4 regions of the Mixta mediterraneensis genome follow, and region 1 is predicted to be linked to each of the others. Evidence: predicted binding sites of a transcription regulator. Region 1 holds the regulator's gene; each other region holds the start of a gene.
What was found. Region 1 encodes PurR, which represses purine synthesis genes. Its sites were predicted from a motif close to CANGCAAACGTTTGCNTG; they were not measured.
Positions count from the first base shown of each region.

Region 2: purL (phosphoribosylformylglycinamidine synthase) is a predicted target of PurR. The motif match lies at 2,306-2,323, and genes of this name have one in related genera.
Region 3: purE (5-(carboxyamino)imidazole ribonucleotide mutase) is a predicted target of PurR. The motif match lies at 1,990-2,007, and genes of this name have one in related genera.
Region 4: QRY16_RS06225 (amino acid aminotransferase) is a predicted target of PurR. The motif match lies at 2,157-2,174, and genes of this name have one in related genera.

Region 1 is NZ_JASUAZ010000010.1:111,341-115,799, reverse strand. It holds gene rnt (ribonuclease T) at 1-527, shown strand, start outside; gene QRY16_RS09225 (Grx4 family monothiol glutaredoxin) at 566-901, opposite strand; gene QRY16_RS09220 (C40 family peptidase) at 1,263-2,033, shown strand; gene cydH (cytochrome bd-I oxidase subunit CydH) at 2,114-2,203, opposite strand; gene purR (HTH-type transcriptional repressor PurR) at 2,492-3,517, shown strand; gene punR (DNA-binding transcriptional activator PunR) at 3,514-4,419, opposite strand.
Region 2 is NZ_JASUAZ010000002.1:65,455-69,913, reverse strand. It holds gene purL (phosphoribosylformylglycinamidine synthase) at 1-2,217, opposite strand, end outside; gene mltF (membrane-bound lytic murein transglycosylase MltF) at 2,487-3,944, shown strand; gene tadA (tRNA adenosine(34) deaminase TadA) at 3,941-4,435, opposite strand.
Region 3 is NZ_JASUAZ010000036.1:26,782-31,240, forward strand. It holds gene cysS (cysteine--tRNA ligase) at 1-531, opposite strand, end outside; gene ppiB (peptidylprolyl isomerase B) at 749-1,243, shown strand; gene QRY16_RS16860 (UDP-2,3-diacylglucosamine diphosphatase) at 1,243-1,959, shown strand; gene purE (5-(carboxyamino)imidazole ribonucleotide mutase) at 2,092-2,601, shown strand; gene purK (5-(carboxyamino)imidazole ribonucleotide synthase) at 2,598-3,662, shown strand; gene ybbP (putative ABC transporter permease subunit YbbP) at 3,791-4,459, opposite strand, start outside.
Region 4 is NZ_JASUAZ010000006.1:76,002-80,460, reverse strand. It holds gene asnS (asparagine--tRNA ligase) at 1-606, shown strand, start outside; gene ompF (porin OmpF) at 907-2,013, shown strand; gene QRY16_RS06225 (amino acid aminotransferase) at 2,239-3,429, shown strand; gene QRY16_RS06220 (MBL fold metallo-hydrolase) at 3,474-4,103, opposite strand; gene mepK (peptidoglycan L,D-endopeptidase MepK) at 4,139-4,459, opposite strand, start outside.

The DNA of each region.
Region 1 (4,459 bases):
AAGATGGCTGGATCCACCTCGACCAGACAATGCATTTCCACGTTGAACCTTTTAAAGGGGCGTTATTACATCCCGAGGCGTTAGCGTTTACCGGCATTGACCCGCACAATCCTCTGCGTGGTGCCGTTAACGAATATGACGCACTGCATGCCATTTTTAAAATGGTGCGAAAAGGTATCAAAGATACCGGCTGCAATCGCGCCATTATGGTGGCGCATAATGCAACCTTTGACCTCAACTTTATGAACGCCGCCGCCGGGCGAGCGAGTCTGAAGCGCAACCCTTTCCATCCTTTTGCTACTTTTGATACCGCTGCGTTAAGCGGATTAGTCTTAGGTCAAACGGTATTAGCGAAAGCGTGTAAAGCGGCAGGCATGGATTTTGACAGTACCCAGGCGCATTCTGCGCTCTATGATACCGAACAAACCGCGACGCTGTTTTGTGAACTGGTTAATCGCTGGAAGCGGCTTGGCGGATGGCCTTTGCCGTTTGCGCAAGGAGATGTGGCAGAGAACACCGCTGACTAGCTGACAGTAAAAAGGCCGACTGTGGTCGGCCTTTCGTATTATTCCGCTTCTTTAAACTTCTCAGCGGTTTCTTTGATTAGCGATTGCAGTTCGCCACGCTGGAACATCTCAACAATAATGTCACAACCGCCGACCAGCTCGCCATCAATCCACAGCTGTGGGAAAGTTGGCCAGTTCGCGTATTTCGGCAGTTCCGCACGAATGTCTGGATTCTGCAGAATATCCACGTAAGCGAAACGCTCACCGCAGGCTGACAGCGCCTGCACCGCCTGAGCAGAGAAACCACAGCTCGGCAGTTTCGGCGAACCTTTCATATACAGCAGGATCGGGTTTTCTGCGATCTGGCGCTGAATTTTTTCTACAGTACTCATAATTGCCTTCCTTAATTCGTCATTTCGTGTTTGTTTATTGTAGCGACTTCGTCCCCGGACTGAAAACGGGATTTTGCAGCCGCTGAGGTTAAATCGCCACGCAGGTTGCTTCGTTTAGTCAGCGATAATTCTCTGTTTCACAGACTGGCATGGATACATTAATAATTAGCAATAATTTCGCTGATATAAACCACTGAAATTGCACATTTTAACCCCAAATTAACGCGGCGAACAGATTAATAGAAAAAGGACTTACTTTTTTAAAAAAAACTGGTCTAAAATTGCTTCGGCCCTGATCGCGGATCAGAATTTTCTAACTCTGTTATGGCCTTTTTAACCTGACAGCACAACTTATAACCGGACTATGCGTTTACTGATTACGCTTTTCATCCTGGCTTTTGCCCAACTGTTTTTTAACGTCGCCTCTGCTTCCCCGCAGATGCCGGTTAATGCCAGTCAGCATAAAGCAGAGAAAAAAAGTGCGCGTGAAGACGAGCGGCGCAAGCGTCGTCCGGTGAAAAGTACCGTGAAGAAATCTCGCCAGGTTACCGTTCAGAAACTTAAACTGAAAAAAAAGCGAGCGGCCGTAGCCGCAGTTAACGCCGCCACTCAAAAAAATACGCATAAACTTTCCAGCAAGCGTCACGGTCAATCTCGATCAACGAAAATCGTGAATGAAATTAATGACATCAGCACCCTCAGAATGAGCAAATCTCACCGTCAGCGTTATCAAAAAGCGCGCGCAACCGCGATGGCGAAATTAATGGGACAGCTGGGTAAACCGTATCAATGGGGTGGCGTATCGCCGCATACCGGCTTTGATTGCAGCGGCTTAGTCTGGTACGCCTACAAAGATTTACTGAAGTTCAAAATTCCCCGTACCGCGAACGAAATGTATCATCTGCGTGATGCAGCACCGGTTAAGCGCGAATTGCTGGAGAAAGGTGATCTGGTCTTTTTCCGTATTAACGGACGCGGCACCGCCGATCACGTTGGCGTCTATTTAGGCAACGGTAAATTTATTCAGTCGCCGCGCACCGGCAAAGACATACAGATTAGCGCATTGGGTGAAGATTACTGGCAGCGGCACTATATTGGTGCGCGTCGTATGATGACGCCAAAAACCATTCGCTGAGGTATTTGCCTTCGCAGGCAGAAGAAGCCGGATGACAGAGTGGCCCTCCCAGGCAGACGCTCCGTTATCCGGCTTTTGTATTAGTGCAGAATGGCGGTAAAGCTAAATGCCAGAATCATTAGCAGCGCTGCGCCGCTCGTCATCAACGCCAGTTTTATATCGGTACTCATCACCTCTCCTTAGCCACACAGATTGTAGGGATACTGCATTTTCCCATAAGGTCCGGTAAAAATCTCGTTTTATCCGCTCAGCCTTGTTAGAATCCTGTTTTTGTTGCGCAACATGCGCAACATGCGCAACGTCGGTTCCGTTCACCGTCTTTTTTGGCATTTTTACCTATCCAGACGCCAGATCACAGGCAAAAAAATTGCATTTTGGTGGGCAAAAACCTCAGCCGACGCAATCGTTTAACATGATACTTATCAATAGGTTAAGATAAGTTCAGGAGTCTCTTTTTCATGGCAACAATTAAAGATGTGGCGAAACGAGCGGGAGTATCGACCACCACCGTCTCACACGTCATCAATAAAACGCGTTTTGTGGCAGAAGAAACGCGCAATACCGTCTGGCAAGCCATCAAGGAGCTGCACTATTCGCCAAGCGCTGTGGCGCGTAGTCTGAAAGTTAATCACACCAAAACGCTGGGATTGCTTGCGACTTCCAGCGAGGCGCCTTACTTCGCAGAAATTATTGAAGCCATTGAAAATCACTGTTTTGAGAAAGGTTACACCCTGATTTTAGGTAACGCACACAATGGCTTGCATAAGCAGCGTGCTTATTTATCAATGATGGCGCAAAAGCGCGTCGATGGTTTATTAGTGATGTGTTCCGAATATCCAGACGATCTGTTGAAGATGCTGGAAGAGAATCGAAATATTCCCATGGTGGTCATGGACTGGGGCGAATCACGCGCTGACTTTACCGATACCGTGTTGGATAACGCTTTCCAGGGCGGCTATCTTGCCGGGCGCTATTTGATTGAACGCGGCCATCGCGATATTGGAGCGATTCCCGGACAGTTAGAACGTAATACCGGCGGTGGGCGTCATGCAGGCTTCTTAAAAGCCCTTCAGGAAGCCAACATCCAACCGCGTGCTGAGTGGATAGTCCAGGGAGATTTTGAACCCGAATCAGGTTATCAGGCCATGCAGCAGATTCTCTCGCAAAAACAACGCCCGACAGCCGTATTTTGTGGCGGCGATATAATGGCGATGGGGGCCATTTGCGCAGCAGATGAAATGGGCCTGCGCGTACCGCAGGACATTTCCGTTATCGGCTATGACAACGTACGCAACGCGCGCTACTTCACCCCGGCGTTAACTACCGTACACCAACCCAAGGCGCAGCTAGGTGAAAAAGCGCTGGAAATGTTGTTGGATCGTATTACCAGCAAACGCGAAGAGTCACAAACCATTGAAGTCCATCCGACACTGATTGAACGCCGCTCGGTAGGCTACGGCCCTTTTCGCGATTATCGCCGTTAATTCTCGCTTAACCATTCCTGATTAAGTGTTTGCGCATCACCTAAATAGCTGAGCAACCAACCCAGCGCCGGTGATGCGCGATCTTCTGCCCAACTCACGCAGCACGGACTCTCTGGAAAAGCCATCGGTAGCGTTAGCTCGACAAGCTTACCGGCGTCAAGTAGTGGACGAGCCAGATGCCCTGGCACCATCGCTACACATAAACCTGCCAATACACAATCCAGCCCGGTTTGCCATTCCGGCACCACCACCCGACGCTGATTATCTAGCGTCCAGGTCATACGCCGCGGCAGCGCGCGCGACGTATCTTCCAGGACAAGTGACGGCCAGCTACGCAACGTATCATCATCCAGCTCACTGGCGAGCGTTAAAGGGTGATCGCGCTGAACCACGCAGCGCCAGTTAATTGCGCCCATATCCTGAAAGGCGAAACGTCCTCCCACGGGAATGGCCTGCGTAGCGCCAATCGCCACGTCGACGCGGCTATCTGCTAAGGCGTCCCATACCCCATTGAATACTTCATAACTGATGATCAGTTCCATATCGGGGAAATGGCGGTAAAAATCTTTCACCAGTTGTCGCGTTCGCTCAGGTTTTACAATGCAATCAATCGCAATGCTTAACTGGCCCCGCCAGCCATTTGCCAGCTGCTGACATTGACGCCGGGTCGCAAGCATTTTTTTGATAACACTTCGCCCTTCCCGGACAAAATGTTCACCGGCTGGCGTTAAAACCACTTCACGATGATGACGTTCGAATAACGGCACCGCCAGCCAGGTTTCAAGCTGGCGTACCGTATAGCTAATGGCAGAAGGTACACGATGTAGCTCTTGCGCAGCGGCGCTAAAACTCCTGCCCCGTGCTACCGCGTCCACGACTTCAAGCGCATATTCGGACCACATAATCTGCCTTCAAAAATTTTAACAGGTTAAGACAAATATT
Region 2 (4,459 bases), on a different contig from region 1:
GTTGGCCGACAGCTTCACCCGCTTTAATGAGCCGATCTGCGTCGCTGCCAGGTTAGTGAGTGCTTCACCGACCGCCAGGCGCCCGGAAGCGGCAAAGTCCAGCAATGCAACAGGCGCACGTTCGCCGAGTGCGAAGGCTTCACCGTAATAGCTGTCGAGGCTGGCAGTAGTGACCGCACAGTTGGCAACCGGAATCTGCCACGGCCCGACCATCTGATCGCGCGCGACCATGCCGGTAACGCTACGATCCCCGATGGTCACCAGGAAAGTTTTTTCAGCCACGGCTGGCAAATGCAACACACGATTTACCGCATCAGCCAATGTGATACCGTCGCGCTGTAACGCCGCACCTTGTGCGCGCTGCTTCACCACATTACGCGTCATTTTTGGCGTTTTCCCCAACAGCACATCCAGCGGCATGTCGATTGGATTGTTGTCGAAATGGCTGTCCGTCAGGCTCAGATGCAACGCCTCTGTCGCTTCACCAATCACCGCATACGGAGCACGCTCACGCTGGCAAATGGCATCAAACTCAGCCAGTTTTTCTGGCGAAACAGCCATGACATAACGCTCTTGCGATTCGTTACACCACACTTCCAGCGGGCTCATACCTGGCTCGTCGCTGAGAATATCGCGCAGGTTAAAACGACCACCACGGCCACCATCGCTGACCAGTTCTGGCATGGCATTGGAAAGCCCGCCCGCGCCAACGTCATGGATAAATAAAATGGGGTTGTCATCACCGAGCTGCCAGCAGCGGTCGATCACTTCCTGGCAACGACGTTCCATTTCAGGGTTGTCACGTTGTACTGATGCAAAATCAAGATCGGCGTCAGACTGACCGGATGCCATAGACGACGCCGCGCCGCCGCCCAGCCCAATATTCATCGCCGGTCCACCCAGCACAATTAGCCTGGCCCCGACGCTGATTTCCCCTTTCTGTACGTGATCGGCACGGATATTACCAATGCCCCCCGCCAGCATGATCGGTTTGTGATAACCGCGCAGCTCCTCACCGTTATGGCTGTTAACCCGCTCTTCATAAGTCCGGAAATAGCCGTTTAACGCCGGGCGACCAAATTCGTTGTTAAACGCTGCGCCGCCTAAAGGCCCTTCGGTCATGATGTCCAGTGCGCTAACAATACGTTCAGGCTTGCCGAAATCCTCTTCCCACGGCTGCCCGAAGCCGGGAATACGCAGGTTAGAGACGGAGAAGCCCACTAAACCGGCTTTCGGTTTGGCGCCACGTCCGGTTGCACCTTCGTCACGAATTTCGCCACCGGAACCGGTTGCTGCCCCAGGCCACGGGGAAATTGCGGTTGGATGGTTATGCGTTTCGACTTTCATCAGGATATGTGCGGCTTCCTGATGGTATGCATATTCACCTTTATCCGCGTCAGCGAAGAAGCGGCCGACTTCAGAACCTTCCATCACTGCGGCATTGTCTTTATAAGCGGACAGCACGTAATCTGGCGTCTGCTCAAAGGTGTTTTTGATCATTTTGAACAGCGACTTCGGCTGTTTTTCACCATCGATAATCCAGTCGGCGTTAAAAATCTTGTGACGACAGTGTTCTGAGTTGGCCTGCGCGAACATGTACAGTTCGATGTCATTCGGGTTGCGACCCAGTTTGGTGAAGGCATCGAGCAGATAGTCAATTTCGTCTTCAGCTAATGCCAGGCCCAGGCTGATGTTTGCCTGAACCAATGCCTGACGACCTTCACGCAATATATCAATACTTTTTACCGGCTGCGGCTCATGACGGATAAACAGCTGTTCAGCCTGTGCCAGATCGCTATACACGGTTTCCACCATGCGATCATGCAGTAATGCGGCCAGGGTTTGCCACTGCGCGTCCGTTAGCTGTGGTGCATCAATATAGAAGGCCATACCGCGCTCAAGGCGACGCACCTGTGGTAAACCACAGTTATGGGCGATGTCGGTCGCTTTTGATGACCAGGGCGAAAGGGTGCCTGGACGTGGCGTAACCAGCAGCAGACGCCCTTGCGGCGCGTATTCAGCGAGAGAAGGACCGTATTTAAGCAGGCGCTGCAGGCGGGCTTTTTCATCGGCGCTCAGCGGCGTGCTGACATCGGCAAAATGGACGTACTCAGCGTAAATATCACTCACCGGTAGATGAGCTTCCTGAAAGCGGGTCAGCAGTTTGTTTACACGAAAAGCCGACAGGGCGGGCGAACCACGCAGAATTTCCATCATTAAAGATCTCTCGTCTTCGAAGCGCCGGGCGACGCTTCATTGGGCGCAACAGGGAAAACGGGGCGTATTATAGAGAAACAGCACTCGCGACGAAACCGTTTGCGCAAAATTTATGGCCCCCCGGATTTGCCTGAATTTTGCACAGAAATTGCTTTATGAGTTGCTCTGCTTCGCTTTGTTGCGCAAAATGCCCCTCGCTCTGGGAGTTCAAAAAAGATCAATATTGCCTGTAAAAGACAGGGGCCTTAGAGCCATCGAGAGATAACTATTTGAAACGCTTTAAATTTAATTATCTGTTTATCGGTCTGGTTGCCGTACTGTTAGCACTGGCTTTATGGCCGTCCATCCCCTGGTATGGCGGCGGACAAGACGCGATCTCACGGATTAAATCACGGGGAGTGTTGCGTATCAGCACCATTAATTCCCCGCTGACTTACTACACCATCAATAAATCTCCAGCCGGGATGGATTATGAGCTGGCGAAGCGCTTCGCCGATTATCTGGGCGTAAAGCTGAAAATCACTGTCCGTCCTAATCTCAGCGACCTGTTTGACGACCTTGATGATGGCAAAGCGGATTTGCTGGCTGCAGGACTGATCTACAACAGCGAACGTCTGGCGCGTTATCAAACCGGGCCAGGTTACTACAATGTGTCGCAGCAGCTGGTGTATCGCGTGAACAAACCACGCCCTAAAAACCTTGGTGATTTGAATGGGCGGTTAACGGTTGCCTCGGGCTCAGCCTATTTATCGACATTAAAAAATGCCAAATCTAAACAGTATTCTAATCTCGATTGGGCTATCTCTACCGATCAGAACCCAAAAGCGCTACTGGAAGCAGTGGCCGATGACAAACTTGATTATACCATTGGCGATTCAGTGACGATTGCGCTGCTCCAGCGTATTCATCCGCAGCTGGCGGTGGCTTTTGACGTGACCGATGAAGAACCTGTGACCTGGTATCTGCCCCACAGTGAAGATGGCAGCCTGAATGCTGCGATGCTCGATTTCTTTAATGGTATGGGCGAAGAAGGGGCGATGGCACGACTGGATGAGAAATACCTCGGTCACGTAGGCACTTTCGATTATGTTGATACTCGTACTTTTTTACGTGCTATCGACAGCACCTTACCGGACATCAAACCGCTGTTTGAAAAATATGCCAGCGGCATAGACTGGCGCTTATTAGCCGCTATTTCTTATCAGGAATCGCACTGGAATCCGCAAGCCACTTCGCCTACCGGCGTGCGCGGTATGATGATGTTGACGCGAAATACCGCCGATAGCCTGAAGGTTGCTGATCGTACCGATGCCGAACAAAGCATTCGCGGCGGCAGCGAATATTTACAGCGTATGATGGAAAAAGTGCCGCCAACCATTCCTGAAGAGGAGCGCATTTGGTTTGCGCTGGCGGCGTATAACATGGGTTATGCGCATATGCTGGATGCGCGCAAGCTCACCGCCAGGCAAGGCAGCAATCCAGACAGCTGGGCCGATGTAAAGCTGCGCTTACCGATGCTAAGCCAGAAGCGTTATTACACGCAGACGACTTACGGCTACGCACGCGGCCACGAAGCCTATAACTATGTTGAAAATATCCGTAAATATCAGATAAGCCTGGTGGGATATTTGCAGGAACAGGATAAGCGTATTGCCCGGCAGGCAGCGTTAGAAGCAGAGCTGGGCAGAGGTTATCCGGCGGTTGAGCCAAAAATTGCAATGAATTAAAGCTCGCGCAGGGCCTGACGCTGCGCTTTTTTCTGCTCGCGCCGCATGCGGAAAAAGTCACTCAACATGCCCGCACACTCTTCAGCCAGTACGCCGCTGACCCGCTCAATTTGATGGTTCATGCCTGGATGACCCAGCACATCTATCAGCGAGCCTGCCGCGCCGGTTTTCTCGTCATGCGCACCAAAAACCAGACGCGTGATACGGCTATGCACCATTGCGCCCGCACACATCACGCAGGGTTCCAGCGTGACATAAAGCGTGGTATCAAGCAGACGATAATTCTCCAGCACTTCTCCACCCTGTCGCAGCGCCATGATTTCGGCGTGGGCAGTCGGATCATGTTGCCCAATCGGTCGATTCCAGCCCTCACCAATTACGCGATCGCCCTGTACCAGCACCGCGCCAACCGGGACTTCACCCTGCTCCCAGGCCAGACGCGCCAGCCCAAGCGCATGACGCATCCAGTATTCATGTTGTTGTTGGTCCACCCTGGCGACTCCCGACTACAGAAA
Region 3 (4,459 bases), on a different contig from region 1:
GTTGCGTTTAACGTCCGCGACTTCGACACGTGCACCGGCCTGTAACTGTTCCAGATCCTGACGTGATAAGGCGCCGTAATCGGCATCGCTCATCACATCAAACATCACGTCGCCGTTATCCGCAACATAGGCATGACCACGCGCGATCAGCTTCGCAACCAGCGCAATAATTTCCGCAATATGGCGCGTGGCGCGTGGCTCCAAATCTGGCGGCAAAATACCTAACGCCGCAAAGTCCTGATGCATCTCGCCGATCATGCGATTAGTCAGCGTTTCAATACTTTCGCCATTTTCGTTGGCACGTTTGATGATTTTATCATCAATATCAGTGATATTACGTACATAATTCAGCTGATAACCGCAATAGCGTAAATAGCGCGCCACCACATCAAATGCCACAAACGTCCGCCCGTGACCAATATGACAGAGGTCGTACACCGTGATGCCGCAAACATACATACCGATCTTACCGGCATGAATGGGTTTGAATTCCTCTTTCTGTCGACTCAGGGTGTTATAAATCTTAAGCATTGAACATTTCCGTATTGACGTATGTAGTTGACACTTATTTTGGGTATCCCGACATTGTGCCGTATTTTTAACGCTCGCGCGACGCAAAGCAAGCCAACTGCGCCGCCCTGCTGACGTGCCATTGCAAATTATGATATAAGAACCGTCGAGAAAAAGAGGTACGCCATTAAACGATGCGGCCTTAGCGACTGACGACAACCTTTACAGGACAACAAAAATGGTAACTTTCCAGACGAACCATGGCGATATAGTGATTAAAACCTTTGATGACAAAGCGCCGGCAACCGTACAAAACTTTCTGGATTATTGCCGTGAAGGTTTTTACGACAACACCATTTTTCACCGCGTCATTAACGGCTTTATGATTCAGGGCGGCGGCTTTGAGCCGGGCATGAAGCAGAAAGCGACCAAAGAAGAAATCCGTAACGAAGCCAACAACGGCCTGAAAAACACCCGCGGCACGCTGGCTATGGCGCGGACTTCCGCTCCACACTCCGCTACCGCACAGTTCTTTATTAACGTGGCTGACAATGACTTTCTGAACTTCCGTGACGAAAGCCTGCAAGGCTGGGGCTACTGTGTATTCGCTGAAGTGGTTGAAGGCATGGATGTCGTTGAAAAGATCAAAGCCGTTTCCACGGGTCGCAGCGGCATGCACCAGGATGTGCCAAAAGACGACGTGATCATTCAGAAAGTGACCATTAGCGAGTAATGTCGCGCACGCTGTTTATCGCAGATCTCCATCTGTGTCAGGAAGAACCGGCGATTACCGCCGGTTTTCTACATTTTTTACAGCGCGAAGCGGTGCATTGCGACGCGCTGTACATCCTTGGGGACCTGTTTGAAGCCTGGATTGGCGATGACGATCCTAATCCGCTGCACCAGACAGTTGCCGAGGCTTTGCACGCCCTGCCAGTGCCTGTTTATTTTATACATGGCAATCGGGATTTCTTGATTGGCCGCCGCTTTGCCCGTGCCAGCGGTATGATGTTATTGCCGGAAGAGCACGTTTTAGCGCGCTACGGTCACCGTGTATTGATCATGCATGGCGACACATTGTGTACTGACGATCAGGGTTATCAACGCTTTCGCGCAAAAGTACATAACCGCTGGATCCAAACGCTGTTTCTCGCCCTGCCGCTGTTTATTCGTAAACACATTGCGGCGCGTATGCGTGCCGACAGCAAACAGGCAAATCAACACAAATCTGTCTCCATTATGGATGTTAATCAGCAAGCGGTTGAAGCAACGATGCTGCGCCAGCAGGTTCGTATGCTGATTCATGGTCATACCCATCGCCCGGCTATACATACCCTGACGCTACAGGGCGAAACCGCCGAGCGCGTCGTTTTAGGCGCGTGGCATACAAAAGGGTCGATGATTCAGCTGGATGACAGCGGTGTTCAACTGATCGAATTCGACTTTTAAAAAACGAGCAGAACCGGACCAGTTTAGCCCGACGCAACCGTTTTCCTTGCTGCTTTCTCATGCTATTCTCTGTGCCCTTCAAAACCTGTCCGCCCGGCCAGGTCTGTTTGTTTATTCACAGGAGCTGACCGCATGTTATCCAACGCCGCCCCGGCCCGTATTGCTATTGTTATGGGTTCCAAAAGTGACTGGTCCACCATGCAGTTCGCTGCGGAAATTCTTACCAGCCTGGACGTGCCCTTCCATGTTGAAGTGGTTTCAGCGCACCGCACCCCGGATAAGTTATTTAGCTTTGCCGAAACGGCGGCTGATAATGGTTATCAGGTAATCATCGCAGGTGCTGGTGGCGCGGCACATTTACCTGGCATGCTGGCAGCCAAAACGCTGATTCCTGTGCTGGGTGTACCGGTACAGAGCGCCGCGCTGAGCGGCGTTGACAGTCTCTATTCTATTGTGCAGATGCCGCGCGGTATTCCGGTTGGCACACTGGCAATCGGCAAAGCCGGTGCCGCAAACGCTGGCCTGCTGGCGGCACAGATTCTGGCGATTCACGACAGCACTCTGGCCTCCCGCCTCGCCAACTGGCGTCAGACCCAGACCGATGAGGTGCTGAACAACCCGGACCCGCGGGAGGAAGCATGAAGCCGGTTTGCGTTTTAGGTAATGGCCAGCTTGGTCGTATGCTGCGTCAGGCCGGTGAGCCTTTAGGCATTGCGGTGTATCCGGTGGGGCTGGAAGCCGATCCTGATGCGCTGCCCATCGCTGAAAGCGTGATCACTGCTGAAATTGAACGCTGGCCTGAAACCGCCTTAACGCGCGAGCTGGCATGTCATCCCGCCTTTGTGAATCGCGACATTTTTCCACGTCTGGCGGATCGTCTGACCCAGAAACAGTTGCTCGATCAGCTCAGTCTCGCCACCGCGCCGTGGCAGTTGCTGGCAGATAAGCGTGAATGGCCAGAGGTATTTAATACGCTGGGTGAACTGGCAATTGTGAAGCGTCGCACAGGCGGTTACGACGGCCGTGGTCAATGGCGTTTACGAGCCAGTGAAACCGCTACGCTGCCTGATGAGTGCTATGGCGAATGCATTGTCGAACAGGGCATTAACTTTTTAGGTGAAGTCTCGCTGGTCGGCGCGCGTGCGCAAGATGGCAGCACCGCGTTTTATCCGCTGACGCATAATTTGCATCAGGACGGCATTTTGCGCACCAGCGTAGCTTTCCCGCAGGCCGATGCTGCACAACAGCAACAGGCCGAAGCGATGCTCAGCGCAATTATGCATGAGCTGAAATATGTTGGCGTGATGGCAATGGAATGTTTTGTTACGCCGGAAGGCCTGCTGATCAACGAGTTGGCCCCGCGCGTACATAACAGCGGGCACTGGACGCAAAATGGCGCTTCGATCAGTCAGTTCGAGCTGCATCTGCGGGCCGTACTGGGCCTGGCTTTGCCACAACCGGTGGTGATTGCTCCCTCAGTAATGGTGAATCTGATTGGCACTGCGGTAAACCTGGACTGGCTACAACAACCGCTGGTCCACCTGCACTGGTACGACAAAGAGGTGCGTCCGGGTCGCAAAGTGGGTCATTTAAATCTCACCGACAGCGATCAGCCACGCCTTCAGGCTGCACTTGAAGCGCTGATACCGCTGCTGCCGAAAGCGTATGCCAGCTGCATTGCCTGGGCCGTGGAAAAACTCTGATCGTATATTTTTTATCCCCATAACGTTCAGTTGCCAGATAAGGGGAAACCGGGTGAGAGCTACCGCATGCAAAGAAGTAAACATGCCGCAGCCCTCACCCGTTGCCCACCGTTAAGGGTACTGGTTCATCATCCTGCCTCAAACCGTTTAAACAGCGCTTTCCCTTTCAGTAACCGGACGCCCAGCCAGCCGCCGCACAACGACAATAACAGCGCACCGCCGAGCGGTAACATCAGCCACAACGTCCAGTCCGGCTGCCAGGGGAAATCAAACACTTTACGCTGCAAGCCCCATAATGCTGCTTCTGCACCCAGGGCTGCCGCCACGCCTGACACGACGCCGAGCAAGGCAAACTCACACCACAGCGTGCTTCGCAGCAGCCGCTTACTGGCCCCCAACGTACGATATGCCACCAGTTCCTGACGGCGCTGCCGCATCCCGACCTGAATTTGCGCTAATAACAGCAACACGCCACAGGCCGTTACCAGTACGACCATGATCTCCAGCGCCTGGCTGACCTGCGCCAGCACCTGGCCGATCTGCCGCATAATACTGCCAATGTCCAGCAGGCTAAGCGTCGGGAATTGACGGTTCAGTTGCGCCAGTAATCGCGGGTTGGGATCCATACGAAAACTGGTCAGCCAGGTTTGTGGCTGCGCATCCAGCGCGCCCGGCGGGAAGATAAAGAAGAAATTAGGCCGTAAACTTTCCCAGTCCACTTTACGCAGGCTGGTAATTTTGGCGCGGAATGTCTGTGTATCGCCGTCAAAGGTCAATGAATCACCCAGCTTCAGGCC
Region 4 (4,459 bases), on a different contig from region 1:
GCGGAATCCATGCTCAAATACGTGTTTAAAGCGGTTTTAGATGAGCGTGCTGATGATATGGCGTTTTTTGCCGAGCGAGTGGATAAAGATGCAGTCGATCGTTTGCAGCGCTTTATTACCACCGATTTCGCCCAGGTGGATTATACGGACGCGGTTGACATTTTGATAAATTGTGGCCAGACGTTCGAGAACGCCGTTTCATGGGGCGTTGATCTCTCTTCTGAGCATGAACGGTATCTGGCGGAAAAACACTTTAAAGCGCCGGTCGTGGTGAAAAACTATCCGAAAGATATCAAGGCCTTTTATATGCGCCTTAATGATGACGGTAAAACTGTTGCCGCAATGGACGTTCTGGCGCCAGGCATTGGTGAGATTATTGGGGGTTCACAGCGTGAAGAACGTCTGTCTGTCCTGGATGCACGCCTGGAAGAAATGGGGCTGAATAAAGAAGATTACTGGTGGTATCGTGACCTGCGTCGCTACGGCACCGTTCCTCATTCTGGTTTCGGTTTAGGTTTCGAACGTTTAATAGCCTATGTCACGGGCGTACAAAATGTAAGAGATGTTATCCCCTTCCCACGCACCCCCCGTAACGCGAGTTTCTAAAATCTGATATTAATTATAAGAAATTCATATATATAACGAGGTCGGCATCGCCGGCCTTTTTTTATTTTTGTAAATTATGAGTTCTCTCACAAAGTTCCCTTAATTTTACATTTTGTAATATAATTTTTCTCACTGAAACAAGATTACGAGTTTAGTAGCATTTTCGAGGTGGAATTGCCGTCAGGGTGATGGAAAGATGCGTGCAGATACATGAGACGCCCATCTTCTTTCAAGGTTCCCGTAAAGGTTTCTTGACAGGAGTGGAAGGTGTCCGAATAACTCCAATGAGGGTAATAAATAATGATGAAGCGCAACATTCTTGCAGTGGTTATCCCTGCTCTGTTAGCTGCAGGCGCAGCAAACGCAGCAGAAATCTATAATAAAGACGGCAATAAACTGGACCTGTACGGTAAAGCTGTTGGCCTGCATTACTTTTCTGATGATGACGGCCGCGATGGCGATCAGACTTATGTTCGCTTCGGTTTTAAGGGTGAAACTCAGATTAACGACCAGCTGACCGGTTTTGGTCAGTGGGAATACAACGTTCAGGCTAACAACTCTGAAGGTTCTGATGCACAGGACGGTAATAAAACCCGTCTGGGCTTTGCCGGTCTGAAGTTCGGTAACGCTGGTTCGATCGACTACGGCCGTAATTACGGTGTGGTTTATGATGCAATCGGCTGGACCGATATGCTGCCAGAGTTCGGTGGCGATTCCGGCTACTCCGATAACTTCATGAACGGCCGCAGCACCGGTCTGTTAACCTACCGCAACACTAACTTCTTTGGTCTGGTTGACGGTTGGGACTTCGCTGTTCAGTATCAAGGTAAAAACGACCGTACCGACATCCGTCGTGCAAACGGCGATGGCTGGGGCCTGTCAACCTCTTACACCTCACCAATCGGTGTGGCTGTTGTAGGTGCATATAGCAGCAGTGACCGTACTGATGCTCAGGCGGCAGGTACCGTTGCAGCTGATGGTACTGTAGTTGGCGCGGGCAAACGTGCTGAAAACTGGGCTACTGCGCTTAAGTATGATGCCAATAACATCTACCTGGCAGCGATGTACGGTGAAACCCGTAACTCTACGCCAATTTCAATCACCACTGGTCCTGGCACGACTAACGCTGCTTTTGCTAACAAAGCTCAGAACATTGAACTTGTTGCGCAATATCAGTTCGATTTCGGTCTGCGTCCGTCTCTGGCCTATGTTCAGTCTAAAGGCAAAGACATCGATGGCGTGGGCGATGCTGACCTGGTCAAATACTTCTCTATTGGCGCAACCTACTACTTCAACAAAAACATGTCTACCTATGCTGAATACGATATTAACCGGTTGGACGACAACAACCCGTTGGGTCTGAACACCGACGACATCGTAGCTGTAGGTCTGGTTTACCAGTTCTAAGTCAGACAGTCTGAAGATGTAGAAGAAACGGAGCCAAGGCTCCGTTTCTTTATCGGCAAATCCTCGCTCCCTCGCCTGTTAACTTTCTGTACTATTAGTTTTTTTACTATTCCCGCCTCCTGATCGCTAAATGATGAATTTGTCTCGCAAACGGTTGGCTTTTGCCTGCCTCAGCGCTAACCTGATAGCTCATTTTGCTAAAGTTCACGCTACTGGACCTGACTCATGTTTGAATCGATCTCTGCTGCACCCGCCGACCCTATTCTTGGACTGGCCGATCTGTTCCGCGCTGATGACCGCCCTGAAAAAATTAACCTAGGTATTGGCGTCTATAAAGATGAAACCGGTAAAACGCCCGTACTGACCAGCGTTAAAAAAGCCGAACAGTATCTGCTGGAGAATGAAACCACAAAAAACTATCTCAGCATTGATGGTCTGGCAGATTTCGCTCGTTGCACGCAGGAGTTATTGTTTGGCAAAGAGAATGCTTTGATTGCCGCAGGTCGCACGCGTACGGCTCAGACCCCAGGCGGCACCGGTGCGCTGCGGGTAGCCGCAGATTTTCTCTCGACTCAAACCCCGGTAAAGCGAGTCTGGATAAGCAATCCAAGCTGGCCAAACCATAAAAACGTGTTTAATGCTGCCGGTCTGGAAGTGTGTGAATACCAGTATTACGACGCTGAAAACCATACGCTGGATTTTGACGGTATGCTGGCCTCGCTTAAGGATGCTAAAGCGGGTGATGTGGTGCTGTTCCATGGTTGCTGCCACAACCCCACCGGTATCGATCCTACGGCTGAACAATGGCAACAACTGGCACAAATTTCTCAGGCTAATGGTTGGCTGCCGCTATTCGATTTCGCCTATCAGGGGTTCGCTCGCGGTCTGGAGGAGGATGCTGAAGGATTACGCATTTTCGCTGCAACGCATCAGGAACTCATTGTTGCCAGCTCTTACTCGAAAAACTTTGGCTTATACAACGAGCGCGTCGGGGCGATTACGTTAGTGGCTGCCGATACCGCTGTAGCAGACGCGACATTTAGCCAGGTGAAATACACCATCCGCGCCAACTATTCGAACCCGCCAGCGCACGGCGCTGCCGTCGTAGCGACTGTTTTGGGCAACGACGCTTTACGTACTATATGGGAGCAGGAGCTTTCCGATATGCGCCAGCGTATTCAACGCATGCGCCATCTTTTCGTGAATACCCTGGCAGAGAAAGGCGCGCAGCGTGATTTTAGCTTTATTATCAGGCAAAACGGTATGTTCTCCTTCAGCGGGCTGACGAAGGATCAGGTGATTCGCCTACGTGAGTCGTACGGCGTTTATGCGGTAAATTCTGGCCGGGTGAACGTGGCGGGCATGACGCCAGATAATATGTCAGCGCTGTGCGAAGCCATTGTCGCTGTGCTTTAAGCAAGCCAGATTCAGCATAAGAAATGGGCCAAATGGCCCATTTCTTATTGCAGAAAAGGATTACTGATACGTTCTCGCCCTAAAGTAGAGGTCGGCCCATGTCCGGGAATAAACTCCACATCATCGCCTAACGGCAGTAGCTTCGTTTTAATCGCCTCGATCAAGTGATGATGGTTTCCTTGCGGGAAGTCAGTACGACCTACGCCACCATTAAAGATCACATCCCCCGATATAAGTAATCTTCCGACACGATCAAAAAAGGCGATATGTCCTGGCGTATGGCCTGGACAGTGCCGTATTTCCAGCGTAACTAAACCCACTCGTACGCTGTCACCCTCTTCCAGCCAGCGATCGGGGGTAAAAGGGTCACATTCATCCAACCCAAACATACGGCTCTGAGTGGGTAATGCTTCAAACAAAAACGCATCCAGTTTTTGCGGACCGATAACCGGAACCTGATAAAATGCGGCTAACTCAGCGGCCGCACCGACATGATCGAGGTGACCATGCGTCAGCAAAATTTGTGCCGGTTTAAGCTTCAGCTGCTCAAGCGTCTGCCTGATGTTTGCTGCATCACCGCCAGGATCGACCAGAGCCGCTTCACGCGTGGTTTCACACCAGATGACAGAGCAATTCTGTGCAAATGCGGTAACAGGAATAATGTGGTAATTCATAATGCTCCATGACCGACTCGCGCAGCGCTGCCGGTTTATGACCAGTGCCTTACCGGCCCGGTATCAATGTGCACAAAGTTGCTGCGTGGGTAATATCCTACACCACCCGCGCGCATTGTTAATGCAGCTTTGCGAACATTGTTCAACGCGATGCCTTCAATATGAAAATCCATCGCCTGCCCCTTCGTGTGATAGCTGTGCTTCGCGACACCCGGCCCCCTTTCGCGCAACATGTTATTTGTTGCCAGCGAACGATAACCGGAAATTAACTGCACCGGTTTATGTGTGTCCAGCAAGGTTTGCAGACGGTAAATTTGATCAAATAAATGCGGGTCAATATTTTTCACCTGGTTAAC